4 regions of the Sphaerisporangium dianthi genome follow, and region 2 is predicted to be linked to each of the others. Evidence: riboswitches for the same ligand, from Rfam matches in the RefSeq annotation. Region 2 holds a riboswitch; each other region holds the start of a gene.
What was found. Region 2 has a riboswitch for cyclic di-AMP ahead of ACFO60_RS22435 (hypothetical protein). Riboswitches for the same ligand answer to the same signal wherever they lie in the genome.
Positions count from the first base shown of each region.

Region 1: another riboswitch for cyclic di-AMP. It lies ahead of ACFO60_RS25295 (coiled-coil domain-containing protein); the one in region 2 lies ahead of ACFO60_RS22435 (hypothetical protein).
Region 3: another riboswitch for cyclic di-AMP. It lies ahead of ACFO60_RS07860 (glycoside hydrolase family 25 protein); the one in region 2 lies ahead of ACFO60_RS22435 (hypothetical protein).
Region 4: another riboswitch for cyclic di-AMP. It lies ahead of ACFO60_RS15815 (C40 family peptidase); the one in region 2 lies ahead of ACFO60_RS22435 (hypothetical protein).

Region 1 covers NZ_JBHSFP010000019.1:143,070-150,549, reverse strand. The annotation lists gene ACFO60_RS25320 (hypothetical protein) at 1-5, shown strand, start outside; gene ACFO60_RS25315 (dihydrolipoyl dehydrogenase family protein) at 61-1,413, shown strand; gene ACFO60_RS25310 (50S ribosomal protein bL37) at 1,517-1,594, opposite strand; partial or broken gene ACFO60_RS25305 (DeoR/GlpR family DNA-binding transcription regulator) at 1,795-2,562, shown strand; gene galT (galactose-1-phosphate uridylyltransferase) at 2,775-3,848, shown strand; cyclic di-AMP (ydaO/yuaA leader) riboswitch at 3,921-4,058, shown strand; gene ACFO60_RS25295 (coiled-coil domain-containing protein) at 4,114-5,034, shown strand; gene ACFO60_RS25290 (M50 family metallopeptidase) at 5,288-6,595, opposite strand; gene ACFO60_RS25285 (response regulator) at 6,842-7,447, shown strand.
Region 2 covers NZ_JBHSFP010000016.1:48,291-55,770, reverse strand. The annotation lists gene ACFO60_RS22445 (hypothetical protein) at 36-311, shown strand; gene ACFO60_RS22440 (OsmC family protein) at 342-740, shown strand; cyclic di-AMP (ydaO/yuaA leader) riboswitch at 1,403-1,537, shown strand; gene ACFO60_RS22435 (hypothetical protein) at 1,840-2,451, shown strand; tRNA gene ACFO60_RS22430 (tRNA-Lys) at 2,627-2,703, shown strand; gene ACFO60_RS22425 (hypothetical protein) at 2,948-3,298, shown strand; gene ACFO60_RS22420 (hypothetical protein) at 3,628-3,948, shown strand; gene ACFO60_RS22415 (AfsR/SARP family transcriptional regulator) at 4,152-7,175, opposite strand; gene ACFO60_RS22410 (ABC transporter ATP-binding protein) at 7,441-7,480, shown strand, end outside.
Region 3 covers NZ_JBHSFP010000004.1:1,093-8,572, reverse strand. The annotation lists gene ACFO60_RS07880 (CheR family methyltransferase) at 1-121, opposite strand, end outside; gene ACFO60_RS07875 (STAS domain-containing protein) at 296-934, shown strand; gene ACFO60_RS07870 (PP2C family protein-serine/threonine phosphatase) at 957-2,132, opposite strand; gene ACFO60_RS07865 (substrate-binding domain-containing protein) at 2,432-2,713, opposite strand; cyclic di-AMP (ydaO/yuaA leader) riboswitch at 2,856-3,001, shown strand; gene ACFO60_RS07860 (glycoside hydrolase family 25 protein) at 3,014-3,784, shown strand; gene ACFO60_RS07855 (CehA/McbA family metallohydrolase) at 4,153-6,171, shown strand; gene ACFO60_RS07850 (extracellular catalytic domain type 1 short-chain-length polyhydroxyalkanoate depolymerase) at 6,376-7,480, opposite strand, start outside.
Region 4 covers NZ_JBHSFP010000009.1:98,667-106,146, reverse strand. The annotation lists gene ACFO60_RS15825 (MFS transporter) at 1-784, opposite strand, end outside; gene ACFO60_RS15820 (ArsR/SmtB family transcription factor) at 1,028-1,603, opposite strand; cyclic di-AMP (ydaO/yuaA leader) riboswitch at 2,103-2,261, shown strand; gene ACFO60_RS15815 (C40 family peptidase) at 2,344-2,952, shown strand; gene ACFO60_RS15810 (hypothetical protein) at 3,274-4,098, shown strand; gene ACFO60_RS15805 (M48 family metallopeptidase) at 4,235-5,521, shown strand; gene ACFO60_RS15800 (glycosyltransferase family 4 protein) at 5,518-6,687, shown strand; gene ACFO60_RS15795 (ATP-binding protein) at 6,778-7,480, shown strand, end outside.

The sequences.
Region 1 (7,480 bases), on a different contig from region 2:
CCTGATGGAAGATCTTGGTGGGGTCCGTGTCGGCGGGAGGGGACGGGGCAGGGGAAGGCCATGGCTGGGGAAGCGGAAGAGTTCGACGTCGTCGTCCTTGGGCTCGGGCCGGGCGGCGAGGAGGTCGCGGGGCGTCTCGCCGAGGCCGGGCTGGCCGTCGCCGGTGTCGAGGCGCGCCTGGTGGGCGGCGAGTGCCCTTACTGGGGGTGCGTCCCGTCCAAGATGATGGTCCGCGCGGCCGATCTGCTCGCCGAGGGCAGGCGCATACCGTCCATGGCGGGCGAGGCGACCGTGGTCCCCGACTGGGCGCCCGTGGCCCGGCGGATCCGCGAGGAGGCCACCGACAACTGGGACGACAAGGTCGCCGCCGACCGCTTCCACGACAAGGGCGGCACCCTCGTGCGGGGCCGCGGTCGCATCACCGCCCCCGGCGAGGTCACGGTCGACGGCAGGCGCGTGCTCCGCGCCCGCCGCGGCATCGTCGTCTCCACCGGCTCGCAGCCGGCCGTGCCGGCGATCGCCGGGCTCGGCGGCACCCCGTACTGGACCAACCGCGAGGCGATCGAGGCCGAGCGGGCGCCCGAGTCGCTCGTCGTCATCGGCGGCGGCACGGTCGGCGTCGAGCTCGCCCAGGTGTTCCGCCGTTTCGGCGCCGAGGTCACCGTCCTCGAGGTCGCCGGCCACCTGCTGCCGCCCGAGGAACCCGAGGTCGGCGAGCTGGTCGCCAGGATCTTCTCCGATGAGGGGATGACGGTCCGCACGGACACCCAGGTGACCCGGGTGGACCACCACGGCGCCGCCTTCACCGTGATGACCGAGGACGGCAGCCACCGGGCCGAGCGGCTGCTGGTCGCCACCGGGCGGCGCTCCGACCTCGCGGCGATCGGCGTGGGCGCCGTCGGGCTGGACGAGTCGGCGCACGCGATCGAGGTGGACGAGCGCATGCGGGCCGCCGAGGGCGTGTGGGCGCTCGGCGACGTGACGGGCAAGGGCGCCTTCACCCACGTCGCCATGTACCAGGCGCGCATCGCGCTCGCCGACATCCTGGGCGAGCGGGCGCCCGCGGCGGACTACCGGGCGGTGCCGCGGGTGACCTTCACCGACCCCGAGGTGGGCGCGGTGGGGTTGACCGAACGGCAGGCGCGCGAGCGCGGCATCGCCGTGCGCACGGCCGTCACCTCGCTGTCCTCCTCGGCGCGGGGCTGGATCCACCGGGCCGAGGGGCTGGTCAAGCTGGTGGCCGACGACCGTTTCCTGGTCGGGGCGACCGTCGCGGGCCCGGCCGGCGGTGAGGTGCTCGGCCTGCTGACGCTGGCCGTGCACGCGCGGGTGCCGATCGACGGGCTCGCGAGCATGGTCTACGCCTATCCGACCTTCCACCGGGCGATAGAGGACACCCTGCGCCTCTTGTGACGCCCCTCGGCGGCGGCCCCGCGAAGGCTCGCGAAGGCTGAGGCCGGGCCGGCGGCCGGGTCAGCCGGTCAAGGATCAGAGGTCAGCGGTCAGCGGTCAGCGGTCAGCGGGAGACGGGCCGCTTGCCGTGGTTGGCCTTCCTCTTCTTACGGGCCCGGCTCTTGCGCGCGCGTCTCGCCATCTCGGCCTCCCACGGGATACGGATCGTGCTCCCACCATGCATCCGCGCCGGGGCCGGTACAAGGCCCAAACGTCGATGAGACACCATGGGTTTCACCCGCCCCGCGACCTCGTGGCTCAGCCGGCCACTCCCCCATGTTCCAACACCATCAGGGTGAGAATATGTAGTATTTTGATGGAATCTGGTGGAGAGGTGAGGGGATGCTGGCTCAGCAACGGCAGCAGGCGATCCTCGAGCGCGTGCGCAGGAACGGCGCGGTGCGGGTCGCCGACCTGGTGCGCGAGCTCGGAGTGTCGGACATGACGATCCGCCGCGACCTTGAAACCCTGGCCGAGCGCGGGCTGGTCGACAAGGTGCACGGCGGCGCGACCGCCACCGGCGCCGGGTCGACAGAGGAGCCGGGCTTCGCGGCCAAGTCGGTGCGCCAGCAGGCCGAGAAGGAGGCCATCGCCCGCCGGGCCGCCGAACTGGTGCGCCCGGGCAGCTCGGTCGCGCTGTCGGCGGGCACGACGACCTGGACCCTCGCCCACCACCTCGCCGACGTCCCGCACCTGACGGTCATCACCAACTCCGTGCACGTCGCCGACGTCTTCCACCGGGCGGGGCGTGCCGACCAGACCGTCGTGCTCACCGGAGGGCTGCGCACGCCGTCGGACGCTCTGGTGGGCCCGGTCGCCGTGTCGGCCATCCGCGCGCTCAACGTCGACACGCTGATGCTCGGCGTGCACGGCATGAACGTCAGGGCGGGGTTCACCACGCCCAACATCCTGGAGGCGGAGACCGACCGCGAGCTGGTCGCGGCGGCGCAGCAGCTCGTCGTCCTGGCCGATCACACCAAGTGGGGCACCGTCGGCATCAGCAGGATCGCCGGCCTGGAGGAGGCCCACGTGGTGATCAGCGACACCGGCCTGCCCGAGGAGGCGCGATCGGCGCTGTCGGACCAGGCCGGCGCGCTGATCCTGGCCGACCCGGCCGTGACGACGCTCCAGACGGCGGCCGCCGCGGCGCATGACCCCATACGAGCGGGACGGGCGGCGGTGTCCGCCGCTGCGACGACGCACGCGGCGCGATCCGTCGACGGAACAGAACCAGCGGCGCGGGCCGCCGGAACAGAAGAAGCGGCGCGGGCCGCCGGAACGGAACGGGCGGCCCGGACGGCCGCCGGACAGGAGGTGGCCCGGTGAAGCGGACCGTCACACAGCTCGCCGACGGGCGGGAGCTCGTCTACTTCGACCGCCGCGACGACGCCGACCGCGGCGCGGCCGACACCCGGGAGCTGCCCCCGCGTCCCACGGCCTCGGAGCTGCGGTACGACCCGGTGATGGACGAGTGGATCGCGATCGCCGGGCACCGGCAGACCCGCACGTTCCTGCCGCCCGCCGACGAGTGCCCTCTGTGTCCCTCCCGGCCGGGCCGTCCGACCGAGATCCCCGCCTCGGACTACGACGTCGCGGTGTTCGAGAACCGCTTCCCGTCCTTCAGCTTCAACCTCGGCCACTACGAGGACATGGGTGGCCTGAGCGAGGTGCGGCCCGGCGTCGGCCGCACCGAGGTGGTGTGCTTCACCGCGGACCACGACTCCTCCTTCTCGCGGCTCTCGCCCGAGCAGGTCGATCTGGTGCTGCTGGCGCTGGCCGACCGCACCGAGCACCTCTCTCGCCTGCCCGGTGTGGAGCAGGTGTTCCCCTTCGAGAACCGCGGCGCGGAGATCGGCATCACGCTCGCCCACCCGCACGGCCAGATCTACGCCTATCCGTACGTGACGCCGCGCACGCGGCAGATGCTGGACTCGGCCGCTCGCTACAGGGAGCGCACGGGTGGCGATCTGTTCGCGGACGTGCTCGCCGCCGAGCGCAAGGCCGAGACGCGCGTCGTCGCGTCGAACGAGCACTGGACGGCGTTCGTCCCCGTGGCGGCGCGATGGCCGTTCGAGGTGCACGTCTATCTCAACCGCAAGGCCGCGGACCTGCGCGAGCTGGACGCCGATGAACGCGCGGCCTTCGGCCCGCTGTACACCGACGTGCTGCGGCGGCTGGACGGCCTGTTCGGGGTCAAGATGCCGTATGTCGCGGCCTGGCACCAGGCGCCGGTGCGCACCGGGCGCGACCTGGCCTACCTGCATCTGCAGCTCTTCAGCATCCGGCGGGCGGCGCAGAAGCTGAAGTATCTGGCCGGGTCGGAGTCGGCGATGGGGGCCTTCGTCAACGACGTGCTGCCCGAGGAGGCCGCCCGGATGCTGCGCTCACAACCGTGACTTCGCGCACGTGGGCCGCCGGGTCGCCATAAATACGGATCTACCACTACCATCCTTCAAACACCGACCGTAACGGCCGGTCCGCCTAATCCCAGGTGCCCCGCCTGGGAACCGGGGACCCATCGGTTCCTTGGGGTGAATCCACGCATGTGGTAGGGCATCTCCGGCCCGAACCCGTCAGCTAACCCGGTCGGCAGATGGAGAGGAGTGGGCTCTGCCCCCGACCTACGGTCGCCACGGTTCCGTGGCCGTCTGCGCTCTGATCATGGCCGCTCTCGTGCTCGGCCCGTCCACGGCGGGGAACGCCGCCCCCAAACCCACCGAGAAACAGCTCAAGGCGCAGCTGGCCTCGCTCGGCAAGCGGGTCGACAAACTGATCTCCGCCTACAACGCCAAGCGCGTCGCGGTCGCCAAGGCCAAGGCGGACGAGAAGACGGCGCGCGAGCGGCTGAAGACCGCCGAGAGCGAGCTCACCGCGTCAGAGGGTCAGGTCGGCGACATCGCCCAGCTTCGCTACCAGGCGGGCAGCGGCCTCGGCATGATGCGGGAGCTCCTGTCCCCCGGCTTCGGCGGCGCCGCGATGCTCGAGCAGTTGCAGGCCGAGCAGACCGCGAAGATCGGCCGGTACACGGCGGCGCGCGACGCCCGTAAGAAGGCCGCCGACGACGCGGCCTCGCTCACCGACCGCCTGGGCGACGACGTCATCGAGGTGACCGCGCAGCGCAAGGACGCCGAGAAGCTGATCGCCGAGATCAAGGACAAACTGGACCGGCTCGTCCCCGTCGCCCCCGGCAAGCGGGCGAACGGCACCTGGGCCCCCGAACTGCCCACCGGCGGCGACAACATCACCCCCCGGACCCGGCTGATGCGCGCCGAGGTCAAGAGTCACTTCCCGTTGCACTTCCCCGTCGGCTGCTACCGCGCCGAGGACAGCGGGGAGCACCCGCTGGGCCGGGCGTGCGACTTCATGCTCAGCTCCGGCGGGGCGTTGCCCTCGGCCGCCGGCGCCGCGCTGGGCGAGCAGGTCGCCGCCTGGGCCATCAAGAACGGCGGCAAGCTGGGCGTGAAGTACGTGATCTACCGGCAGCGGATCTACAACCTCGGCTTCCCCGGCTGGCGGGCGATGGAGAACCGTGGCGGCGTCACGGCCAACCACTTCGACCACGTGCACATCTCGATGTACTAGAAGGGTGGCGAATGGCATCTGGTCTGCTGTTCGTCACCCTTATAGCATCTGGTCTGCTGTTCGCCACCCGTGAAGATGCCGTTCGCCCTGGTGGGGCGACCGTCTGAACGCGATGCACGCCGGTCGAGGCGTCGGAGCCGAGGGTCCGCCCGAGCGGCCGGCCGGCCGCTCGGAGTGAAAGTTCCACTGCGGTACACGCCTGGAGGTGCGACTTCCGTGACCCTCCGCCCGCCGCGACGAGCGGCCGGGACGGTCAGCCGGGCAGGCGGATGGGGTTGACGATGTCGGCGTAGATGAGCAGGGTGCCCATGACCACCAGGACGATCGCCATCGCGTACGTCAGCGGCAGCAGCTTGGCGATGTCCACGTGACCCGGCGTCGGACGGCGGCGCACCCGGGCGTACCCGCGCTTGACGCCCTCCCAGAGGCCGCCGGCGATCTGGCCGCCGTCCAGCGGCAGCAGCGGGATCAGGTTGAACATGCCGACCGCGAGGTTGAACCCGGCCAGGAGCTGGATGAACCCGGCGACCTTGTTCTCCAGCGGGATGGCCGAGGCGGCGATCTGACCGCCCAGGCGCCCGGCGCCGACGACGCTCTGCGGGCTGTCCAGGGCGCGCTCGGCGCCGCCGAACGCCGCCTGCCAGACGCCGACGAGCTTCTGCGGCATGTGAGCGAGGGCTGAGGCGGTGCGCTTGATCAGATCCCACATGAAGCCGACGACGTAGGCGGGACTCTGCCTCTCCACGACGAAGACGGGGCTGACGCCGAGGAACCCGACGTTCTTGTCCAGCTTGGTGGGGTCGTCGAGGGAGGGGCGGTCCTGCCCGATGAGGGCGGTGTTCAGCGTCATCGGCCTGCCGTCGCGCTCGATGCCGATGGCGACCGGGCCGGGGCCGTGGGAGCGGATCAGCACAGTGGCGTCGTCCCAGGAGTTCACGGGCTTGCCGCCGAAGGACACGATCTTGTCGTTGACCCGCAGGCCTGCGAGCGCGGCGGGGGTGGGGCGGTGCGCCGGGGTGCAGCCCTTGCCCTTCTGCTGCTCGGCCACGGTGACGACGCACTTGGAGACCTCGCCGACGACGGGTTTGGCCACCGAGATGCCGAAGCCCATCAGCACGACGGCGAACAGCACGAAGGCGAGCAGGAAGTTCATGGCCGGGCCGCCGGAGAAGATGATGACCTTCTGCCACCACAGCTTGCGGTACAGAACCCGGTCGGCGTCGCCGGGCTTGACCTCCTCCAGCGACGCCTGCCGGGCGGTCTCGATGAGCCCCTGCCACGGGCCGGTGGACATGTTGCGCAGTTTGTTCGGGTCGTCCGTGGGTTTGGGAGGCAGCGGGCCGATCATACGGATGTAGCCGCCCAGCGGAATCCACTTCAGTCCGTATTCGGTATCGCCGCGGCGGCGCGACCACAAGGTGGGCCCGAAGCCGACCATGTACTGCGTGACCTTGACGCCGTAGAGCTTGGCGGGCACCAGATGGCCCAACTCGTGGAGGGCAATGGACAAGGCCATCCCGACGAAGAAGATGAGAAACCCGGCCACTACGAGCCAGCTCATAGGTGCTACCCCCACCTGCGGAGAAGATGCCTTGTGTTTGGATTGCCCCTTCCGAGCGTAACCGAACGCGCGAGGACTTCGGCCGCTCCCCGAAAACAACACACTACGACCAAGCGTAGGAGTGACTTGCGCGCCGTGGAGCGAATCGGGAGACTGCATTGACGGTAAGCAATCGTGTAGACACCGTGGGATATGAGTCGGCGAAGCATAATTTGCCGGATCTGTTCCCAAGCCCAAGGGAGCACCTTGATACGGATCCTGGTCGCCGAACACCTTCCTCTCGTCCGCAGAGGCCTCGTGGCCTCGCTGAACGGCGAGAAGGATCTCATGGTGATCGCCGACGTCGCCTCCGGTGAATACATCGTGCCGGCGGCCATGGAACTCACGCCGGACGTAGCGGTGATCGACGTGGATCTGCCCGACGTCGACGGGCTCACCGCGGCCGCGCGCCTGCACCAGAAGGCCCCCCGCTGCAAGGTGGTCCTGCTGTCGGCCCGCCCGAACCCCGGGCAGGTGCGCCGGGCCTTCGCCGCGCACGCGCTCGGCTTCCTGAGCACCAACGTGGCGCCCGAGCACCTCGCGGACGGCATCCGCCGCGTCGCCGCGGGCCGCAAGGCCGTCGACTCCGACCTGGCCATCGCGGCCCTCACGTCGGCCGACAACCCTCTCACTCCTCGTGAACAGGATGTCCTGCGCATCGCCGCCCAAGGGGCGTCCTCGAAGGAGATCGCCGCCAAGCTCTATCTCTCTGTGGGAACGGTCCGAAACCACCTGTCGCGCATCATCTGCAAGACCGGAGCGCGCAATCGCGCCGACGCGGTGCGCATCGCGGCGGAGACCGGATGGCTCTGAGGCCCTCTGAGGCCCCTCTGAGGCCCGGAGCCT
Region 2 (7,480 bases):
ATCGGGGGGAAATGCCTACAAGGGGGTGAGCCCGTATGGACCAGGACGAGCTGCAGGCGCTGTCGCCCAGGGAGCTGCACGACAGGGCGGTGCGCTACGCGGTCACGCACGGCGACCTCGGCTTCCTGTGGGACCTTCTCAAGGTGATCCCGGCGGCCGAGGCCGCGAGCGGTCACGCCGACGAGACGGCCAACGACCTCAGCCGGGTGTCGGCCTTGCTGAGCGACGCCATGGCCTCCGGCGAGGGGGAACTCGGCGAAGCGCTGCGCCCGGTGTACCTCGCCTACCTGTCCAAGCACCCCGACGCCTGAGGGTCCCCGGCCCGCTCTTAGGCTCCAGGCATGACATCGGTGAACGTTGAGCGTACTGAGACCGGCTTCGTGGCCCGCAACGGCCGCGGGGCCGAGGTCGCCATGGGCAGCGGCGACGAAGAAGGCGTCTTCACCCCGGTAGAGCTGTTGCTCGCCGCGGTGGGCGGGTGCAACATCGTGACCGTCGAGCCGCTCACCGCCAAGCGCGGCCACCGGCTCGTGCGGCTGGCGATGACGGTCCAGGCGGAGAAGATCGAGCCCACGCTGCTCGGGCCGGTCACGATCACCTACGACGTCGAACTGCCCGAGGGCGACGCCGAGGCGGACGAGGTCTTCCGCGCCGTCGCGCATCGAGTGCACGAGCGGCACTGCACCGTCAGCCGGTCGCTGCAGAAGGGCACCGAGGTCACCGTCGAACTACCCGATTAGCCGCCCGGGCCGCCGGGTCATCCCGTACCCGGTCATGCCCGCGACTTAGACCGAATCTATACCGTGCGATGACGAGCGCCTCAGGCCCCGGTATGTAGTGTTAAGGCAGGTCAAGGGGGATGCGACCCGCGCCCGGAAGGGCGCAGCGAAGCTTTCACCAAAAGGACGCGGTGGGGGACCGCGTCCGTACAGCGGGACCGCCCGATGCGTTTGGGGGAAGGCATCGGCGCTGGACCGTGAGAGATCGGGGCCGGACAGGCGGGGGACTGTCCGGCCCCGACTCATGTCCACCCCCACCCCCGGGCATCCGCTCTCATGGCACGAGCCGAGCCCGCTCTCGGGGTACGAAGCCCCAATGCCTGTCGTGCTGGTGCCGGCGCCGCTTCCTTTGCCAATGAGGGGCCTTTACCCAAGAGGGCTCGATGGGCCGGGTGAAGAGAGATGTGACGCCCCATTCTCACCTTGAGTCACAGCAGTCACATGCGTATGGCCTTGATGGCTCCCGCTGGGGTGAATTGCCCGATATGTTGGTGTTCATGCCCGATAGGTAGATCTTCTAATGCTTTGTAGACACTTCGTTTGCTTTGTCCTGACTTGACCGGTAACGTCTTCTACCAGAACGGACGGTGACCTGGTCTTCAGCAGGAAGGCCGCCGACCGAACGTCGAGTCCCACCGGGCCTACCGGCCCACGGGAACCGGGGACCCATGTCCTTTGGGGTGAATCCGCGCGAGCGGTAGGGCGAACTCCACGCCCGAACCCGTCAGCTAACTCGGTAGACGTCATTGGAGAGGAGACTCGAGTGGACACACCGCCCCACTCCGTCCTCCGGGCGACCCTAGACCCGGATCTTGCCGTCAGAAGCGGCACACAAGTCGGCTTGTAACCAGCCGACCGGGCGATTCGCAGCAGCCTTGCGACGCGGTGGCCTCGACGCCACCTGCCCGACCGACCCACGTAAGAAGCGCTCGCGCAGCGGTAGACCATGCCCTTGTCGCCCCACTAGCGACTGCGAACGCTTCCTCTCCCGGCGCCGAACCCTCTTGACCGAACTCGGAGCCCGGGTCCCTTGTCTTCTGATGAAAGATCCTGCCCTCCCATGTCTTTTTTCACGAACACCCCCAAATATCGCGTGGTTTGCAGCGTCGTCGGTGCGGCGATCGTCTGCACCGCAGTGGCCGGCACGACCACGGCCCACGCCGCCAGCTCGCCTGAGCGCAGCAAGGACGGCGTCGCCGCCGCCACCACCCAGCGGGTCATGTTGAAGGGCTCGACGAAGGCCTCCTACTTCTGGGACGACTCCTCCGGCCGCGCCGGTGACACCGGTCTGCCGGCCATCGGCAAGCCGATGCAGAAGGGCCTGTTCGCCAGCCCGAGCTGGCCGCTCGGCACCGAAGGCTATGTGGTCTACAACGGCAAGAAGGCGCCGTTCTTCATCGGCGACCGCGGCCCTGGCATCCCCTCCCAGAGCGGCGTCATGCTCGACATGGACGGCAAGACGTTCGCCGAACTGACCGGCGGCGACTTCAACGACTCCAGCCTGATGGTGACGGGCTTCGGCGCCGGCCACATCAAGGTCGACTACGTCATCACCAAGTGGGGCAAGGGCCCGGGCAAGAAGAACGCCCCGGTCCCGTTCTCCGACGGAGCCTGGGGCGTCTACGACCGCGACCCCGCCGAGCCCACCCTGGCGCTCGTCTCCGCCCCCTGATCCTCAGCTTGATCCACAGCTTGTCCCCTCGGCGCACATCCAGGCCGGCCGGAGCCCTGTGCTCCGGCGCCTCCCCGGGGAATGGGCGTGCCGGTGCTTCCCCCTGGTACCGGCACGCCGACCTCCCGCCGATGTGCGTAGCTTCGCCGGGACTGCTAAAGTCGCCGTAGTTGATGCGCCGCTAGCTCAGTTGGTTAGAGCAGCTGACTCTTAATCAGCGGGTCCGGGGTTCGAGTCCCTGGCGGCGCACCACGGTCAACACCGATGACCTGGGCATCCTCCCTACGGGGAGGGTGCCCACAGTCATTTCCGGCCCTCGCCGCATGGGCCCTGCGACCACGTGCGCGGCAAGGTCCCCCACCGCGTGCGCATGAGGGCGCCGCCGAGGCCCGAGCCCGGAACGTCACTGCCTCCGCGATCGGTGGGTAGCAGACCCGGGAAGACGGCGGCCCGCGCCGTGAGGGCGGGCGCCGCGGACCGGAGAGCGGAGAGAGCCATGACGGTGAAGCTGAACAAGAAGGCGTACGACCACGCGAAGAGCCTGGCGAAGGACAAGCAGTTCAAGCTTGACGAGATGGGCGACTGGAGCGAGCACCAGCCGTCGACCGACCAGGAGAACGCGTTTATCGAGAAGCACGGCATGGACGAGTACGCCAAGTGGCATCTGGGCGTGGACGACGAGCAGGACGAGTCGAACAAGGGCCGGTACAAGTTCCCCTTCGGGGACTTCAAGAAGGCCCACCGGTGCGGTGTCATCGCGGTGAAGATGCGGGCGGCGCAGAGGGACTACGACGACATCGAGAAGGCGGCCGACCACCTGAAGGACATGCTCGACGAGTTGATGTGACCCGGTGTCCCCGCGCGCGGGACGCCCTGGGCGTGCCGGGCGTCCATGGCGCGCGGGGCGTCGGCGCGGCCGGGTGCGGCGTGCGGCGGGCGAGGGACGCCCGCAGGCGCCGGTCCTCTTCCGACGATTCGGGCATATCGGGAAATACTGCCCGCATTGTCATAATAAGATGTTAAATGCGCCCCAAGACGTCCTTATCCTCGTTTGTCGGGTTGGGGCCCTGGAGAGATCTCGGGTGGGCAGATTCTGAACGAGTCGCCTCAGGGGTTCACCTCCTCGCGGAGACGAATTCCTTTATCGGGGCGACCCGACGTCAAGGGGGAAACGCGATGCCCGCCATCAAGAAATACGCCGCGACGCTCGCTGTAACGGCCGCGCTCACCGGAGGTCTCGTCGGCCTGAGCGCCACGACGGCCACCAGCGCGTCCGCGTCCGCCGCCGTCACCGCCGGCGGTGACTGGGACGGCGGCCACCACGGCAAGTGGGGCGGCGGCCACGGCGGCTACGGGGGCCACCACGGCAAGTGGGGCGGCGGCCACGGCCACGGATACGGCCACGGATCCGGCTACGGCTACGGCTACGGCCTGGACGACCTGGACGGATTCGGATTCGGATTCCCCCTCTGGGAGCTCACCGGCAGCTGGTGGTGACCGCGCTCCGGTGAATTCGCTCCAGGGCATTTCCATCGGTATCAAGCAGGCGGACGGCATTTCCGCGCCTGGGGCGTACCGCTGCCGTCGCTTCCTGGAGAGCTGACGGCGGGTGAAGTCGAACAGCGCCGGAGCCCTCGGATGACCGGGGGCTCCGGTGCTGTTTCGCGGTGCGCGAGCCGGCTAGGGTCCGCGAGGCCGTGCTAGGTGCGGGCGGTGGAGGGGAGCTCCAGGGCGCGGAGCCTGGCGCGGACCGGGGCGGCGCCGGGGTGGCCGAGCTCGTCCAGGCCGGCCAGCGCCTCGCGCAGGGCGTCGCGTGCCTGCTCCGCGCGGCCGGCCGACAGGTGGGTGTCGCTCAGGCGGGTGAGGGTGTCGCTCTCGGCGTAGCGGACGCCGAGGCGCCGGTAGAGCTCCAGGGCGCTCTGGTAGCTGGCGGTGGCCTCCTCGTAGCGGCCGAGGTGGTGCAGGGCGTAGCCGAGGCTGTCGAGCGTGTCGGCCTGGCCGTAGAGGTCTCCGAGCTCCTCCAGCAGGGCGAGCGCGCGCCGGCAGTGGGCCAGGGCCCGCTCGTGGCGGCCGAGCAGGGCGTGGTACCAGCCGACCGCGTTGAGCGAGGCGGCCTGCCCCGGCCGGTGGCCCGCGGCCTGGAAGAGGTCGTAAGCCTGCTGGGCGTGGACGAGCGCGCCCTCGTATCTCTCCCGCAGTTCCAGCACCCAGCTGAGGTTGCGGTGGGTGTGCGCCTGGGCGACGCCGTCCCCGGCGCTCGCGAACAGTTCCAGCGCGCGGTCCAGGTGGAGCATCGCCTCGTCGTGACGGCCCAGGTCGGCGGAGGCTCGGGCGAGACCGCGATGGGCGTGCGCCATGCCGGTCCTGTCGCCGATCCGCTGCGCGGCCTTGAGCGCGACGCGGTGCGAGGCGGCGAGGTCGTGCCAGTGCCCTCGCCGGCCGAGGAAGTGCGCGATGGCCCAGGCCAGCCGCCAGGCGGACGCGTCCAGACCGGTGTCCGCGGCCGAACCGATGACGGCCAGCAGTACGGCATGCTCGGTGGTGAGCCAGTCCGAGGCCTGTTCGGGGTCGGCGAGGTCGTCGGGGAAGACCCCGGGCACGGGCGGTGGCAGAGGGATCGCGTCGCGATGGCTGGAGAACAGCCGGGCCGCCCGGTACGCCGAGTGCAGATAGTGGTCCACCATGCGCTGGACCGCCGCCCGCCGTCCGGACTCGCTGTCCTCGGCCTGGCCGCGGTCGGCCGCGTACGCGCGCAGCAGGTCGTGGCCGCCGTAGCGGCCGGGGACGTGTTCGGTGAGCAGGTGGGCGCGGGTCAGCTCGGCCAGCAGGGGACGGGTACGGCGGACGGGCAGTCCCACCAGCGCGGCGGCGGCCGAGGCGCTGACGTCCGGGCCCGGATGCAGGGCGAGCAGGCGGAACAGCTTCGCGGCGGGCGGCGTGAGCGCGCGGTAGGAGCAGGAGAACACCGCCCCGACGTCCGCGCCGTCGGCGCCTGTGAAGGCGTCGAGGCTGCCGTGGGCCGCGCGCAGTTCGGCGGCGATGGCCGCGAGAGAGAACCCCGGGTTGGTCAGCGCCCGCGCCGAGGCGACGGCCAGCGCGATGGGCAGCCTGGCGCACAGCGCGGCGATCTCCCGCACCGCCGCGGGCTCCGCCCTGACCCGGTCCGCGCCGAGCCGCAGCGAGAGGAACTCGTGCGCCTCGGCGTCGGACAGCAGATCCAGGGTCAGCGGGCGGGCGCCTTCGCCGGCCACCAGGCCCGACAGCTGGTTACGACTGGTGACGACGGCCAGGCAGCCGGGCGCGGCCGGCAGAAGCGGCCGGGCCTGCCCCGAGTCGCGGGCGTTGTCGAGCAGCACCAGCACCCGCCGGTCGGCCAGCAGGCTGCGGTACAGCGCGGCCCGGGCGTCCAGACCAGGGGGAACCTCCCGCGTGGGGACGCCGAGCGCGCTGAGGAAGGCGCGCAGAGCCTCGGCCGGATCCAGGGGACCCGCCGGGTCGAACCCGCGCAGGTCGACGTACAGCTGGCCGTCGGGGAACCGGTGGGCCACCTGGTGAGCCCAGTGCACGGCGAGCGTGGTCTTGCCGACGCCCGCCATGCCGCCGATCGCGCTGATCACCACGGCCGCCGCCGGGTCGTTCCCGTCCGGCAGCAGTGCGAGCACCTGGGCGAGCTCCTCGCGCCGCCCGGCGAACGCCGGCAGATCCGCCGGCAACTGCGCGGGCCGCACCCGGCCCGCCGTCGCGGTCCCCGCCGGCTCCGCGGTCTCTGACGGCCTCACATTCCCTGACGGCTCCGCGGTCCCCGCCGGCCTCACATTCCCTGACGGCCTCGCGGTCCCTGTGGGGTCTGGGGTCCGCGAGGGTTCCGCGGCTCCGGACGGTCGCGGGGCTCCGGCCGGTCCGGTGTTCTCCGCTGGTGGCGCGGTCTCGGCCGGCGCGGGAGGGGGTGGCTCGGGCGCGGTTTCCCCGAGCACCTGATCGTGGGCGGCGCGCATCTCCGGCCCGGGCCCGATGCCGAGGGACTCGTCCAGCCGCGAGTACATCGCCCGGTAGACGGCGAGCGCTCCCGCGCGGTGGCCGGTGGCCGCGAGGGCGAGCAGCAGGCGCGTGTGCAACGGCTCGTCGAACGGGTTCGCCCCCGCGGCCTGCTGGAGCAGCGGCACGAGCCGGGTCACGGTCCTGGCCCGCAGCGCGGTGTCGGCCGCCTCCTTGAGGACCTCCAGGTACTCCTGGTCCAGGGCCGCGAACAGCGGGCGAGCCCGTATCTCCTCGGAGATCCCGTCGGCGGCCGGTCCGCGCCACAGCTCCAGCGCTTCCACGAACAGCCGCACGCTCGCCGGGGCATCGCCGGCCGTCCCGCGCCGTGCCCGGTCGACGAGGGCGCGGAACCGGAGCAGATCCAGCGCGCCGGCGTCCAGATCGAGCCGGTAGCCGCCGCCGCTGCGCACCAGCCACCTGCCGACCGCCCTGCGCGGCAGATCGGGCTCCAGCAGCCGGCGGAGCGCCCCGATGTGCCGCTGGACGACGTTGACCGCGCTCTCCGGCGGGTCCTGCCCCCACAGGACGTCGACGATCTCGGCCAGACCGGTAGGACGGCCGACGCGGGCGAGCAGCACGGCGAGCACCGCGCGCTGGCGCGGCGGCCCGAGATTCAGCTCCGCCCCGTCCCGCCAGCCCAGTACCGGCCCGAGTACGGCGAACCGCACGGGCCCGGTGGGCGTCATTTCCGACTCCACAGGCACATACCCCCGAGGTCCGCGCCCGCCGACGATCATCAGGGGACGCGGTCACGTACATCGCCTCAGTTAAGTATGAGAGATTTATCGACTTATCTGTACATAACAACCTTCGGTCGCTATTTCGCCGGATACGGCCTGAGGCCGGCGTCCGAGGCGGCCGGGCTGATGATCGATAAGTGTGGTACGCCTACGGGGCCGGGTCCGGGTCCGGAGGGACCTGCCCATCCCTCGGCTCCAGGAGGCGCCAGAAATGATCGACATAAACGGGCTGACCAAGCGCTACGGGGACA
Region 3 (7,480 bases), on a different contig from region 2:
CCAGCCGCCGGCTGATGCGGCGCATGAGCGTCGTCCGCTTGTAACCGGTGAAGTCGAAACCCCGAGTCTCCTTCAGCATTAGAAGAAGATCGTGAAAATCGCGTTCCGCGCCGGGGTGCACAACTGAATACCTTAGCCATCGGGACCGTTCAGGTGGCCGTTATGCGGAAGGGAATCGACATGGCCGTACTCGGCGGCTCACCGTACTTGACCGCTCTCGGAGGTTCGGCCGTTCGCCCACGTCCGCGAATGGTAGAAGAGATGGACGTGGGGATCGGGGCGGAGGGCGGAAAGTATGGATTTACAGGTAAAAGTGGTCTATCGCCGGTCTGAGTCCGCAGTGGTCGATATGTCCGGCGAATTGGATGCCAGCACCAGCGCGGCCGCGAAAGAATTCCTGACGTCCCTGATCCAGCAGGGCTGCACGCACATCCTCATCGACGGCCGCGGGCTGCTGTTCTGTGACGTCGCCGGGGCGCGCGTCCTCGACCACGTCCACGCGCGGATGCGAACGGCGGAGGGCGGCGGCCTCGTGCTGCTCATCCAGCCCAAGCTGCGCAACCTCTTCGACCTGCTCTGGCCGGGCCCGCCGGACACCTGTCCCGCGCTCCTCGTCGCCGGATCCGCCGAGTGGGACGTCCCCCCGGCCCTGACCGCGGTGCCGCGCCATGTCGCCGTGATACGAACCCTGAACCATCAACGCCGCCCACCGGTGCGCAAGGCGGAGAAGGTCTCCCAGACGGCGAGCGCCGGCACGCCGCATCCGGAGCTGGTGCGGTCCAAGCGGCTGCGGGCGCAGGCGGAGAGCCACCTCCAGGTGATGCGCCAGCGGGTCGCGGTGACCTACTCGGCCGTGGAGGAGATCCAGCAGACGCTCGCGGTGGCGCGCGCCACGCTCCTCGCCCGCCAGGGCGTCCGGCGCGCTGTGTCGTGATCCCGCCCGCGGCGGGCGCCGTTCAACCGATGGTCATCTTGTCGGCGGCGGGGCCCTGCCATTCGGCCAGCAGCACCGTGGCGTCGTCCTGGAGCTGCCGTCCGTGGTAGTCCAGCACGCTGTGGACCAGGCGGCGCAGGGTCTCGGGGACCGGCAGGCCCGCGGCGTTGTGGCGGATGATGAAGTCGGTGAAGCGCGTCAGGCCGAACTCGCGGCCGTGCGGGCCGCGGGCTTCGGTGATCCCGTCGGTGTAGAGCAGCAGCCGGTCACCCGGCTGCAGTTGCTCGCGGCACAGAGTGGCGGGCAGGCCGAGATCGAGGCCCATGGGGTGCGCGGGCGGGCAGTGCAGGTTGGTGGTCCAGCGACCGCCCCGGATCACCACCGGCGGGTGATGGCCGCGGTTGACCCAGGTCAGCATTCCGGTGGAGAGGTCCAGTTCGGCCATGATCGCGGTGACGAACCGGGTGCCCCGGCCGAACTCCTGTATCAAGGTGCGTTCGATCGCCTCGCCGGTCTCTATCAGGTCGGCGCCCTGGCGGCGGTTGTTGCGGCAGGCGGCGACCGCCAGGGAGGCGGTGAGCCCGGCGGAGACGTCGTGGCCCATGGCGTCGAATACCGCCAGGTACACCTTGTCGTCGGCGATGGCGTAGTCGAAGGCGTCCCCGCCGACCTCGTAGGCCGGCTCCAGGGCGGCGCTGATGACCACCTGCTCGCACGCGAAGGCCAGCGGCGGCATCAGGTTCCACTGCATCTCGGCGGCCACGTGCATCGGCCGGGTGCGCACCAGCCGGGCGAAGGAATCGCTGTGGGAGCGCTTGCTCACCACCAGCAACGCGATCAGCGACGCCAGGGCCCGCATGTCGTCCTGCGACGCGTGGTGGGCGTCGGCGATCGATATCCGCAGCACTCCGAGCCGTTCTGTGCCGTCCAGCAGCGGCACCCAGTAATGACCAGGGCCGCCGTCGTCGCCGGACGGCTCCAGGATGCGCGTCTCCCGGAAGGCCCGGCCCGCCGCCGTCGTGTCGATGCGCAGCTCGTCCGCCTCGGGGCCCGCGCCCTCGCCGGCATTGTCGCCGCGCCCGGTGCACAGGCGCAGCACGTCCTGCTGCAGGTCGACGAGGTAGATCAGCACGTCGCTCAGCCCGGCGTACCCCGCGTGTTCGTGGACCAGGTAAGGCACGCCCTCGAAGGCGGTCACGTGACTGGCTTCGAGTATCCCGGCGAGCATTCGCGCCGTTCCGGCCTCTACCACGTTTCCGGCCACATGGGACCACCCGCATCTCTCGACGACCTTGCACTACCCTCGCCCCGATGACCGGTGACCGGCCGGCGGTTCGCGATTCGAACGCCGAATCCTCCTGCGGGCCAGGAAGACGGGCGGCGCGCGCCGTGCGGACGGATCCGACCTGACGCGGCACGCGCCACATACCCCTCAGCGGCGGCCGAAACCCCGGCCCGTCGTAGATACTCCTTTGCCGGCGACGCCCTCGGCCGAGATCACCTGCTGGGAGCCGTGGTGCTCTCCCGGACGATCAGATCGGTGGTCAGAATGAGGCGGCTGTGCGGCAGGGGTTCGCCGCCGGCGAGTGCGATCACCATGGACGCGGCGGCCCGGCCCATCTCGCCGAGCGGCTGGCGGACGGTGGTGAGCGGAGGGGGCACCCACCGCGCCGGCGTCAGGTCGTCGAATCCGACCACGCTGACGTCGCCGGGAACCTTCAGAGAGTGGTGGGTCGCGTCATCGCCGCAGGCGGGCCCCAGGCGGCGGCGGTATCCCAAGGAGAGTTTTGTCTGATTTGCACCGTTATGGGGTTTGGTGTACCTTTGTGGATAGCGGCATACGTGACCATGGCCTGCGCTGTCGGGTCCGTTGCCGGTTCGTTGCCCAGATCGCGCGTGCCCGGGGAGCAGCCCCGATGAGGATACGCGCTCGCTGAATCCGCACTCGCGGAGCCGGGGAACCAATCTTTCCAGGGTGTATCGGAGCGCCGGCCCCAAGGGCCCGCCCGCAGGGCCTTTCTCGCCTGAACCCGTCAGTTGACCCGGTAAGCGGCATGGAAGCTAGGAGCCAATCTCTACATGCCCTCTCGTCGGCTTGCCTCGATCGCCCGCTCCCTCGGTAACCACGTCGGCCTCTCCGGCGACCGCCTCCGCGCGGCCGTCGCAGGTGTGGCCCTGGCCGCGTCCGCCGCCACGGCGACCGTCGTCCTGACCGGCCCGGCGGACGCCGCCGCGCCCGCCGCCGCGCCCGCCGCCGCGCACGCCGACTCGGTCCACACCTACGGCCAGGACGTCTCCTCCTACGAGTCGGATCACGACTGGAACGCCAGCCCGGCCCAGTTCGGCATCATCAAGGCCACCGAGGGCCTGACCTTCCGCGACTCCTCCTTCGCCCGCCACTGGCAGGAACTGGCGAAGAAGGGCATCGTCCGCGGCGCCTACCACTACGGCCATCCCGGCGACGACCCCATCGCCGAGGCCGACCACTTCCTGTCGGTGGTGAACGCCCAGCCCGGCAAGCGCGGCGACCTGCTGGTGCTGGACCTGGAGACGGCTGACGGTCAGTCCGTCGAGCATGTCAACACCTGGGCCAAGACCTGGCTGGCCCATGTGAAGGCCAAGACCGGCATCACCCCGCTGTTCTACAGCGGCTGGAACTTCGCCGACACCTACGGCCACGGCCTTCAGGCCTACCCCCTGTGGGTGGCCTACTACGGCAGGGCGCAGGGGGACGTCACGCCGCCCGCCGACTGGAAGACCTGGACCATCCACCAGTACACCGACGTCCCGATCGACCAGAACGTCTCTTCGCTGACCCCCGGCCAGCTGCGCGCCCTCGGCCGCCGCTGAGGGGCGGGCAGGCCTGGCGGACGCCCGTTCGCGCGGGATCGCGCCGGATTCGGAATGATGCCGGCGGCGGCGTGATCGTCGCCGGCGAGTCCACCGTAGAGATCAAATTCGAACCTGTGTACGAGTCTGTGGAAACTGTGGATAACTCCGCCGGCCCCGGCCCGGACTCGTCGCTCTCGCCCTCGCCCGCCACCGGCGGGTCGCCGCCCGAGGCCTGATGCGGCAGGCCGGTCTGTGGGTGCTTTATCCGCCTATTCAGAGAAACGATCCGAGATGGGAAGAAACCTCACCCGCCTCGGGTTCCTCCGGACCGGAAGCCTTCCGCCGGTGTGACCATTACGGCACAACGGGGATCACGGGAGGGCCGAATGAGTGACGATCCGATGCTTCCAGAGGCCGTGGCCAAGGCGCTGGAGAGGTACCGCGAGGCGCTCGCCGAGCACGGGATGAGCTGGGGCGAGCCCCCGATCGCCTACGTCAGGTCGATGAGCCCGTCGCGGTTCGTCGACGACGAGGCGTTCTTCCGGGCCGCCGCGGGCCGGGTGCGAGCCGAGCATCCGGACAGCAGCGACGCCGAGCGCGAAATCCTGGTGCGCGAGCTGGACTTCGACGAGGTGCTCAGAGACGCGCTCGACGAGGAACCGCCCGAGGGACTGGCCGTGCTGCGGCTCACGCCGTCGGGCCACCGGCTGGACGGCCGGCCGCGCATCGTGCTCGAACCCGGCGGCGGAGCGCTCCCGCTGACGCTGCTGATCGACAACGGCCGCGCGGCCGAGGCCGAGGTCGGCGTCGGCGGCCAGGTGTACCGCGTCGCCCCCGGCGGGGCACGGCTGGTCGAGACGGACACCGCCACCGGCGTCACCGCCGGCGCGGAGCGGGTCGATCTGTCCGGCCTGACCCGCCTCGCCCCACGGGCACGGCTCCGGGTGCGCGCAGGGTTCCCCTGCCGATGGAGCGTGTGGAGCGCCGGCGGCCAGGGCTGGCACCCCGACGGCGGCCCGGCGAGATACGACCATCACGGCCTGCCGTACTTCCACGGCGACGACATCGTGCTCGACGTGCCCGCCGAGCCGCTGACGGTCCGGGCGGCGCGGGGGATGGAGTACGACTTCGCGCAGACGACCGTCACCCCCCACGGCGAGACCCTGGTCGAGCTGACACCGGCGCGACTGTACGACGCGGCGGCCAAGGGCTGGTACGGCGGGGACCTGCACGTGCACCTCAACTTCGTCGGCGACCTCGTGGCGACGCCGGCGACGGCGGCGGCCATGCAGCACGGCGAGGACCTGCACGTGCTCAACCTGCTCGCCGCGAACGTCTCCGGCCACCGCGTCTTCGACCAGGAGGCCCTGGAGCACTGGGCGGGCGAGGACCTGCCGTGGTCGGACGCGACCCACGTCGCCCGAATGGGCGTCGAGTACCGCAACGACCTGCTCGGGCACCTGCACGCCTTCGGGATGACCGCCCCGCCGGGCCGGTACCACAGCGGGTTCGCCGGCGCCGCCGACTGGCCGCCGACCAGCGCGGCGTGCGAGGAGCTCCGCGGCCTCGGCGCCGTCGTCGGCTACGCCCACGCCTTCCACTCGCCCGTCGAGACGCCCGAGGACGTCATCGGCTTCGGGGGGCCGCAGTGCTCGGCGCGGATGGCGGTGGTCGACGCCGCGCTCGGCCTGGTCGACAGCATGGAGGTGCTGCACTTCTCCTCTGCCGCCGGATCATCGGCGGTGTACAGGCGGCTGCTCGGCGCGGGCCATCGGCTGGCCGCCGTCGCGGGCACCGACTCGATGCTGTCGTTCACCCGCCAGCGGGTGGAGACGGTGACGAACCCGCTGGGCTGGGAGCGGACCTACGCCAGGGTGGACGGCCCGCTGACCGCCGCCTCCTACGCCGAGGCGGTACGGCGCGGGCGCACGTTCGCCACCACGGGGCCGTTCGTCGAGCTCGCCGTGGACGGCCACGAGCCGGGGGACACGATCGACCGCGCCCCCGGAGACCGGGTGAGGGTCACGGTACGGGTCATCGGCCCGGAGGTGGAGCGGCTGACGATCCGCACGGCGGACGGCGTGCTGGCCGAGGGGCCGCCCGGCGAGATCACGGCCGAACTCGTCGTCGGCGCGCCGACCTACGTCGTCGCCCTCGCCGAGGGCGCCCCCCACCCACGATCGCTGTTCGCCGAGGTCTTCGCGCACACCAGCCCGGTCTACGTGGACGTTCGCGGCCGGCGGGTGGCCCGCGCCGAGGACCTCCGCTGGTGCCTCGAATGGCTCGACCGGCTGGAGCGGCTGATCCGGGAACGGGCGCGGCTGGACAGCGAGGAGCAACTCGGCGACTACCTCCGCCTGATCGACGAGGCCAGAGACGTCCACGCCGCCCGGCTGCGCGCCTGACCGGCGGCCGTCCGAACCGCCCTGCCGGAGGGCCGTCGCCGGCCACGCGAAAGGAGGCAGGTCCTGGTCGCTCGGCGAGCGGCCAGGACCTGCCCTTCTTGTCTCCCCTCGGAGACGGCCATCGGCGTGGTGGTGTCAGGCGTCCGGTTCGCGGCCGCCTGCGTCGACGGCGTCCGGACGCCGCAGACCGAGGATCCTGGCTCGTCAGGAGAGAGTGCAGGCGGCTCCGTTGAGGGTGAAGGCGGCGGGCTCGGCGGTGTTGCCGGTGTGGTTGGCCTGGAACCCGATGGTGGTGGAGGCCCCGGGCGCCAGTGAGCCGTTGTAGTCGACGTTCTTCGCCGTGACCTGCCCGCTGGTCGGGGCGTAGGAGGCACTCCACCCGGAGGTGATGGTCTGTCCGCCGGGGAGGGTGAAGACCAGTGACCAGCCGTTGACGGGGGAGGAGCCGGTGTTGGTGATGATGATGTTCTCCGTCAACCCGGTGTTCCAGGCGTTGACGGTGGCACTGACGGCGCAGGCTCCCCCGCCGGGTGTCGGCGTCGGCGTGGGCGTGGGAGTCGGTGTCGGAGTAGGCGTGGGAGTCGGTGTCGGAGTAGGCGTGGGGGTCGGCGTCGGGGTGGGGGTGGGTGTGGGGGTGGGAGTGGGTGTCGGTGTGGGAGTGGGCGTGCTGCCGTCGAGGCCGAGGAAGGCGATGGCGTAGGCGAGCATGCCGGTCATCGGCAGGTCATGGCCGACACCGCTGACGCTGACCCCCTCGATGGTGGCCTGCGTTCCGGTGGTCCCGTACCGGGTGCGCGTCCAGTTCGACTGTGGACGGTCGGTGGAGGCCGGGGTCTGGCTCAGCCCGTGCAGGTTGGTCCACTGCTTGATCTCCTCGCCGAAGTTCGGGTAGGCGAGGGTGGTGTCGGTGGTGCCGTGCCACAGTTGTATCCGGGGATAGCGGCCGGTGTATCCGGGGTACATGGCGCGGGCCTGGTCGCCCCATTGCTGGGCGGTCTTGATGAGGTTCCCTCCGGAGCACTGGCTGTTCCACAGCGATCCGTTGGTGGTGGCGAAGCAGCCTGCGGGCACGCCGGAGAAGGCCGAGGCGGCCGAGAACACGTCGGGGTACTGGGCGGCGAGCACGTTGGTCATCATCGCGCCGGAGGAGAAGCCGCTGACCACGATGCGTCCGGGGTCGACGTTGTAGCGCTGCCGGGCGTAGGAGACCATCGACATGATGCCGGTGGAGTCGCCGCCGCCGTTGCGCTTGAGCGCGTTCGAGGTGGAGACGTCGAAGCACTTCTCGCTGCGGGTGGCTTCGGGGAGC
Region 4 (7,480 bases), on a different contig from region 2:
ACACGACAAGGATGGCCTGGTAGCCCATCAGGCCGAGGTTGCTGGCCGCGCCGAAGACGGTGAGCACCCGCAGGTAGGGATCACGGGCCACGAACCGCAGGCCCTCGCCGATCTCCCGCCGAAGCGTCGTCGCCCGCCGCTCGCGCGCGGGCGGCGCCTCGCGGGTCCTGATGCCGAGCAGGCACAGGGCCGAGACCAGGAAGGTGGCGGCGTCGGCGAGCAGCCCGGTGACCGCGCCGAGCACCTGCGCGATGACGCCCGCCGCCCCCGGGCCCGCCACCTGGACGGCCGACTCGGCGCCCTGCAGCCTGGCGTTGCCCTCGGGAAGGTCGGCGGGGGCGACCACGGCCGGAAGGTAGACCTGGTAGGCGGTCTGGAAGAACACCTTGCAGGTGCCCGCGAGGAGCGCCACCGCGAGTAGCTGCCCGATGGTGAGCGCGCCCGCCCAGGCGGCGGCCGGGACGCTGAGGAACAGCAGGAGCGAGGCGGCGTCGCAGGCCAGCATGACGGGACGGCGGGGGAGACGGTCGATCCACGCCCCTGCGGGCAGGCCGATGATCACCCAGGGGATCCACGCCGCGGCGGCCAGGAGCGCCACCTCCAGCGTGCTCGCCCCGAGCGTGGTGACGGCGACGAGGGGGAGGGCGACGGAGGTGAGGGAGCTGCCGAAGCCACTGGTGGTCTCGCCGATCCACAGCAGCCGGAAGTCGCGCTCGCGCAGCAGTCCCCACCGCCGGCGCGGGAGCCCTGTCCCCGCCGGAGCCCGCGAGATGGCGGTGCTCATGACGGCCTCCAAGGGGCGAGGCCGCTCGTGACGGCGGCAAAGGGGGCGAGGCCGCTCATGACGGCCTCCAACGGGTCAGGCCGCTCATGACGGCCTCCGGGGGGTGAGGATCGCCCATGACGGCGGTCAAGGGGGTGAGGCCGCTCGTGACGGTCTCTGAGCGGTGATGTGACCCGTCCCGGCCGGAAGCGTGGGCGGGGATGGTGGAAGGCGGCAGGGCCACCGGCGAAGGAGCGCCCGTTCTCATGGCCGGCCCGGGACGCCGAAGGCGAAGACGAACACCGGGTCGCGCCGATGCCCGTCGTCGGGCACCTCGCGGGTGGCCCACCGGGCGAGGAGCTCCAGCAGCTCTCGCTCGAACCCGTGCAGCTCGCCGGGGGTGAGGCGCAGCCATTTGTCGGTGGAGAACGGGGCGTCCTGCCAGGCCCGCCGCTCTTCGTCGCTCGCGGCGTACCAGGCGCGGACCATGCTCACGTGGTGGTCGAGGTTGAGGGACGCGGCCGCGCTCGCGATCGCCGCGGTGGCCGGGTCGCCGTCGAAGTCGGACTCGGTCCAGCGCAGCTCGGCCGAGGCCAGCCGCCACCACCGTTCGCGGCGGTCGCGGGCCAGCTCAGGCGCCTCCTCGATGAGCTCGCCGGCGGCAAGGACGCGCAGGTGGTGGCTGGCGTTGGCGACGGCCTGCCCGGTGTGCTCGGCCAGCATGCTGGCGGTGCAGGGGCCGTAGACCTTCAGCGCGTCCATGAGCCGCCTCCTCGTGGGATGCGACAGGGCTGCCAGCACCCGCGAGTCGGTGATTCTTCGTACCTCTTCGTCGGCCATGGCCCCACCCTGGCACGTACAACGGGCATTGTGCAATGACTCTTGCGTAAGAATGATTGCTCAAGAATCCTCGCACGATGTCGTTCGCCGGAGGCCTGTCACTCGACGTCCCGGGATCGTGACGCGGTGTCATCGAACGGTGCGCACCGGCGGGCCGCGCCGGGGGCGCGCGTGGATCGTTCCTCCGCGAGATCGCCCGAACGGGTGTGACTGGTGTGACTTTTGTGACTCATGACAGGTCACGTTTCGGGGTGTGTGAGGGGAATCACATTCGGGTAACAGATGCGCTTGTTGTACAGGGGTTCCGTGATTCCTGAGGCGTTTATTTGATCTATGACTCTTTGTCACGGCTTTGCCTCAATTTGAGGTTCTGTGTAGCTTCTGGCCCGCGGCGAGCACGCCATGCCGTCGCGAACGAAGCCGGTCTCACCCGACCGGTCGCACTACCACAATCCAGCGGTCACCGTCGCCCGTTCAAGGTGTGAACCAGGCCCCAAGGGGCGGTGACCTGCCGAATCCGTGCGGCAAGGAGCGCGGAACCGGGGACCCAATTGATCCCTTAATCCGGATCAGGGGTGAATCGACGTCTATGGCGTCGTAGGGCTACTTCCATGCCCGAATCCGTCAGCTAACCCGGTAGGCATGAGTGGAAGAATCAAGGAGCGATCCTGTCCAGCACCACCAAAAACCCGCGTCTGTCGCGTATCGCCCGCTTCTCTCTAGGCGGTGTGGCGCTCACCATGACGGCCTCCGTGGGGGCGGTCGCGACGCAGGCGACGGCGGCTGACGCCGCCACGGCGGCCACTGCTCAGAGCCCTTCCGGGCCAGAGGCCGTCTACGGCCCGGCCGGGCTGATCGAGACCCCGAGCCTCACCGGGGCGGAGGAGTCCACCGGCTCCGCCGCGGTGAGCGAGGCGAGCGGCTCCGCCACCTCCAGCACCTCCAAGAGCAAGAAGACCGCGAAGGCGAGCCGGGCGGCCCGGCAGCGACTGAAGGCGCACACGGCCGTCGCGATCGCCAAGAAGCAGATCGGCGACCCCTACCGCTGGGGTGCCAGCGGCCCGGGGGCGTTCGACTGCTCCGGCCTGGTCTCCTACGCCTGGCGCAAGGCAGGTGTGAAACTGCCCCGCGTGGCCGCCGGCCAGTTCCGCTCGGTGCGCAAGAAGGTCTCCTGGAAGAACCTCAAGCCAGGCGACCTGATGTTCTTCTACGGGCTCGGCCACGTCGGCATGTACGTCGGGCACGGCAAGATGATCCACTCCCCGCACAGCGGCACGCGGGTGCGGATCGACAAGCTGTCCGGCTACCGCAAGGCGTCCTTCGTCGGAGCCGTCCGCCCGGCCGCCTGATCCTCGCGGTCCGCCCGGGCGGTCCGGGCCCCCTCGGGCCCGCCCGCGCCGGCCGTGAAGGCCCGTCCGTCCCTCCCCCTGAGGCGGACGGGCGCCGTGAAGGCCCGTCCGTCCCTCCTCCTGGGACGGACGGGCGGCCGTGAAAGCCCGTCCGTCCCTCCCCTGAGGCGGACGGGCGCCGTGAATGTCCCCTCCGCTCCACCCCCGAGGCGGATGGGACATTCGTGAAGGCCCCGTTCGCCCTCCCCAGGCGGACGGGGCCTTCGCGCGTCCGCGGTCGCGCCGATGTGGCCCCCGAGGACGAACAGGTAGATTGCCCGCATGCGCGTCGTGTGGCTCTGGGCCGTCCTGGCGGGGCTGCTGGCCGTGCTGACCGGTCCCCGCGCCATGGACGAGGACCTCGGGCGGCGGGCGCGGGCCCTGATCGGCGAGCATCCCGAGATCTGGTCCGGCGCGCGGACGTTCCCCGGCGAGCGCTCGCTCGTGGTCGGGGCGCCCGGGGCGGCCGTGGCCGATCTGGCCGATCTGGCGCGCCGGGCCGACCGTGCGAGCGCGCTCGTGGCCCGGGTCGTGGGCCCGGTGCGCCCGCTGGTCCTGGTGCCCGCGACCACCGCGCAGGCGGCCGTGCTCGCCGCTCCCGCGTCCGTGAACGGCCTGGCGGCGGTGGCGGGAGCCGACCGCGTGATCGTCGAGCCGCGGTCGTTCGCCCGGCTCAGCGGCGTCGGGCGCGACGTCGTCCTCGCCCACGAGATCACTCACATCGCCACAGGGGCGGCGCTCGACGGGGGCACGCCCAAGTGGCTGGTGGAGGGCTTCGCCGACTACGTGGGCTATCGCGACGCCGGCGTCCCGGCGCGCCGCGCCGCCGCCGAGCTGGCCGGCGAGGTGCGCGCCGGGCGGCTGCCCGTGGCGCTTCCCGGCCGCGACGCGTTCGCCGCCGGCTCCGCGCGCCTGGCCCAGGCCTACGAGGAGGCCTGGCTCGCCTGCCGGTATGTCGCGGGGCGCTTCGGCGAGCGCGCCCTTTCGACCCTCTACCGTGAGTCCAGGGGCGGGGACGTGCGGGCGGCGCTGTCCCGTACGCTCCGCATGAGCCCCGCGGAGTTCACCGCCGCCTGGCGCGAGTACGTCCGGGACCAGCTCGGGTGATCGCGGCGGGCGGGCGGCGCACAGGCCCGCGGAGCGTGCCGGGCCGCGGGGCCCGGTGAGGGGCGCCCTCCGGGCCGGGGACGGCGCCGTGGCGGCGCAGGGGAGAGCATGAACCTTGAGTGACGGGGCTGATCGCGTGGCGGAGCTGACCGAGGGCACGCGCACGGGCCCGGGGCCGCGCGCGGCGGGCGCCGCCCTGGTCGTGCTGGGCGTGGCGCTGGGCGTCGTGGTCGCCGTCACCACGCCGTGGCGCCCGCTGCCCGCCTCCGCCCCGGCCGTCGTGCCCGACCCGGCGCGTGATTTCTCCCCGGCGCAGATCGCGCGCGCCGACGCCTTCGACGCCGCCGTCAACGTGCCGGCGTACCTGTCGCTGGCGGTGACGCTCGCCGTCGCCGGCGTGCTGGTCCTGACCCCCGCCGGCGCGTGGGTGGTGGGCCGCGTGAAGGGGCCGTGGTGGCTGCGCGCCCTGCTCGGCGTCGTCGGCCTGTCCGCCGTCAGCCTGGCGCTCAAGTGGCCGCTCGGGATGTGGTACGAGACGCGGCTGCGCCAGTACGGCCTGTCCACCCAGCGCTGGCCCGAGTGGTCGGCCGACAGGCTCAAGAGCTTCGCCGTCCAGACCGTGCTCGTCGCGATCATGGTGGTCGCGGTCGTCTGGCTGGCCCGCCGCGGCCCGCGCCGCTGGTGGGCGCCCGCGGCGGCCGGGGCGTTCCTGCTCACCGTGGCCGCGTCGTTCGTCTACCCGCTCGTCGTGGAGCCGCTGTTCAACGACTTCACCCCGCTCCCCGCCGGGCGGCTGCGCTCGGACCTGATCGCCATGGCGAGCCGCGACGGCGTCCCGGTCGAGGATGTGCTGGTCGCCGACGCCTCCCGCAGGACCACGGCGCTCAACGCCTACGTCTCCGGTTTCGGCGCCACCCGCCGCATCGTCGTCTACGACACGCTGCTGCGAGCCCCGGCCGGCGAGATCGAGCTGGTCGTGGCGCACGAGCTGGGCCACGCCAAGCGCGGCGACGTCCTGTACGGCACGCTGGTCGGCGCCCTCGGGGCCGCCGCGGGAGCCTGCCTGCTCTATCTGCTGGTCTCCCTGCCCGTCCTCAGGCGCCGCACGGGCGTCGCGTCGGCGGCCGACCCCAGATCGGTCGGCGTGCTGCTCGGCCTGATGAGCCTTTTGACCGTGCTGTCGGGGCCCGCGCAGAACCTCGTCAGCCGCCAGATCGAGGCCAGGGCCGACGTCCACGCGCTCGACCTCACCCGCGACGCCGCCACCTTCGCCGCCATGCAGAGACGGCTGGCCCTGACCAACATCTCCGACCTGACGCCGAACGCCTTCGAGTACCTGATGTACGCCTCGCACCCCACCACCGCGCAGCGGCTGGCCGCGGCGCGCTCCTGGGCCCGCCTGAACGGCCTGCCCGAGCCGTGATCGCCGCCGGACGCGGCCCCGGGCACGCCAGGACGCTCATCGTCACCAACGACTTCCCGCCGCGGCCCGGCGGCATCCAGGCGTTCGTGCACGCGCTCGCCGTGCGCCGGCCGCCCGGCTCGGTGGTCGTCTACGCCTCCCGCTGGCGGGGCTGGGAGGAGTTCGACGCGCGCCAGCCGTACCGGGTGGTGCGGCACGCCGGCTCGCTGATGCTGCCGGTCCCCGAGGTCGCCAGGCGGGCGGCCGGCCTGGTGCGGTCCGAGGGCTGCGACACGGTCGTGTTCGGCGCGGCGGCCCCGCTCGGGCTGCTCGCGCCCGTGCTGCGCGCCGCTGGGGCGCGGCGGGTGGTCATGCTGACCCACGGGCACGAGGCCGCGTGGGCCGGGGTCCCGGTGGCGCGCGGCCTGCTCGCCCGCATCGGCGCCCGCGCGGACGTGGTCACCTACCTCGGTGAGTACACCCGCGAGCGGCTCGTGCGCGTGATGCCCCCCGCGCGTCTCGTCCGGCTCGCGCCCGGCGTGGACACCCGCGTGTTCCACCCCGGGGCCGGCGGCGCCGGGGTGCGGGCGTCGCTGGGCATCGGCGGCCGTCCCGTCGTGGTGTGCGTCTCGCGCCTGGTGCCGCGCAAGGGGCAGGACACGCTGGTCCGCTGCTGGCCGAGGGTGCTGCTGGAGGTGCCGGACGCCGTCCTGCTGCTGGTCGGCGGGGGACCGGCCCGTCCCGCGCTGGAACGGGCGATCGGCGAGCGCGGCCTCGGCGCGTCGGTGATCGTCACCGGGTCGGTGCCGTGGAGCAGCCTGCCGTCCTACTACGACGCGGGCGACGTGTTCGCGATGCCGTGCCGCACCCGCCTTCGCGGCATGGACGTGGAAGGGCTCGGCATCGTCTACCTCGAGGCGTCCGCGACCGGGCTGCCGGTCGTCGCCGGGACCTCCGGGGGCGCGCCCGACGCCGTCCTGCCAGGGGAGACCGGCCTCGTCGTGGACGGCCGCGACGCGGGCGAGGTGGCCGCGGCGCTGGTCGGCCTGCTGCGCGACCCGGAGCGCGCCCGGCGCATGGGGCGGCGCGGCCGGGAGTGGATCGAACGCGAGTGGCGCTGGGACCTGGTCGCCGAGCGCTTCGGCGACCTGCTGGACGGCTCGGGCTCGCCCACCGCCCGAGCGTGACTCATGTCACAATAGGCATCTAATGCGAACTTAGTGCCGAATGTACCTTTTGGGTGGCGGTGAGCCACCACTTCAGAGTCGGCGGGTGGGATGCCAGTGACCACGGCGGTGGGGCGGAGAGCGGGCGCGCTTCCCTGCGAGATGACCTCCTTCGTCGGGCGCAGGCAGGCCACGGCCGAGGTCAAGAACCTGCTGTCCCGGTCGCGGCTGGTCACGCTGACCGGGGTCGCCGGCGTCGGCAAGACCCGCCTGGCACTCCACGTGGCTCGCCAGAGCCGGCGGAGCCACCCCGACGGCGTCCGGCTGGTCGAGCTGTCCAAGGTGCACAGCGCCTCGATGGTCGGCAGCGCGGTCGCCGCGGCGGTGGAGGCGCCCGACACCGTCTCCACCCGCGACCCCGTGGACGCCCTGGCCGAGCACCTGGCGGACCGGCGGCTGCTGCTCGTCCTGGACAACTGCGAGCACGTCCTTGCCGCGTGCAACACCCTGGTGGACGTCCTGCTGCGGGCCGCCCCCGGGCTGCGGGTGCTGGCCACCAGCCGCGAGCCCCTCCGGCACCCCGCGGAGCGCGTGTGGCGGGTGCCGCCGCTGGCCCTGCCCGGCGCGGAGGGACCCATGGCCGAGAAAGGGGACGCCGATCCGGGGTACGAGTCACTGGCGCTGTTCGAGGACCGGGCATCCGCCGCGGTGTCGGGGTTCACCCTCGACAGGGACAACGAGGCCGTCGTGGCCGCGCTGTGCCGCAGGCTGGACGGGTTGCCACTGGCCATCGAGCTGGCCGCCGTGCGGCTGC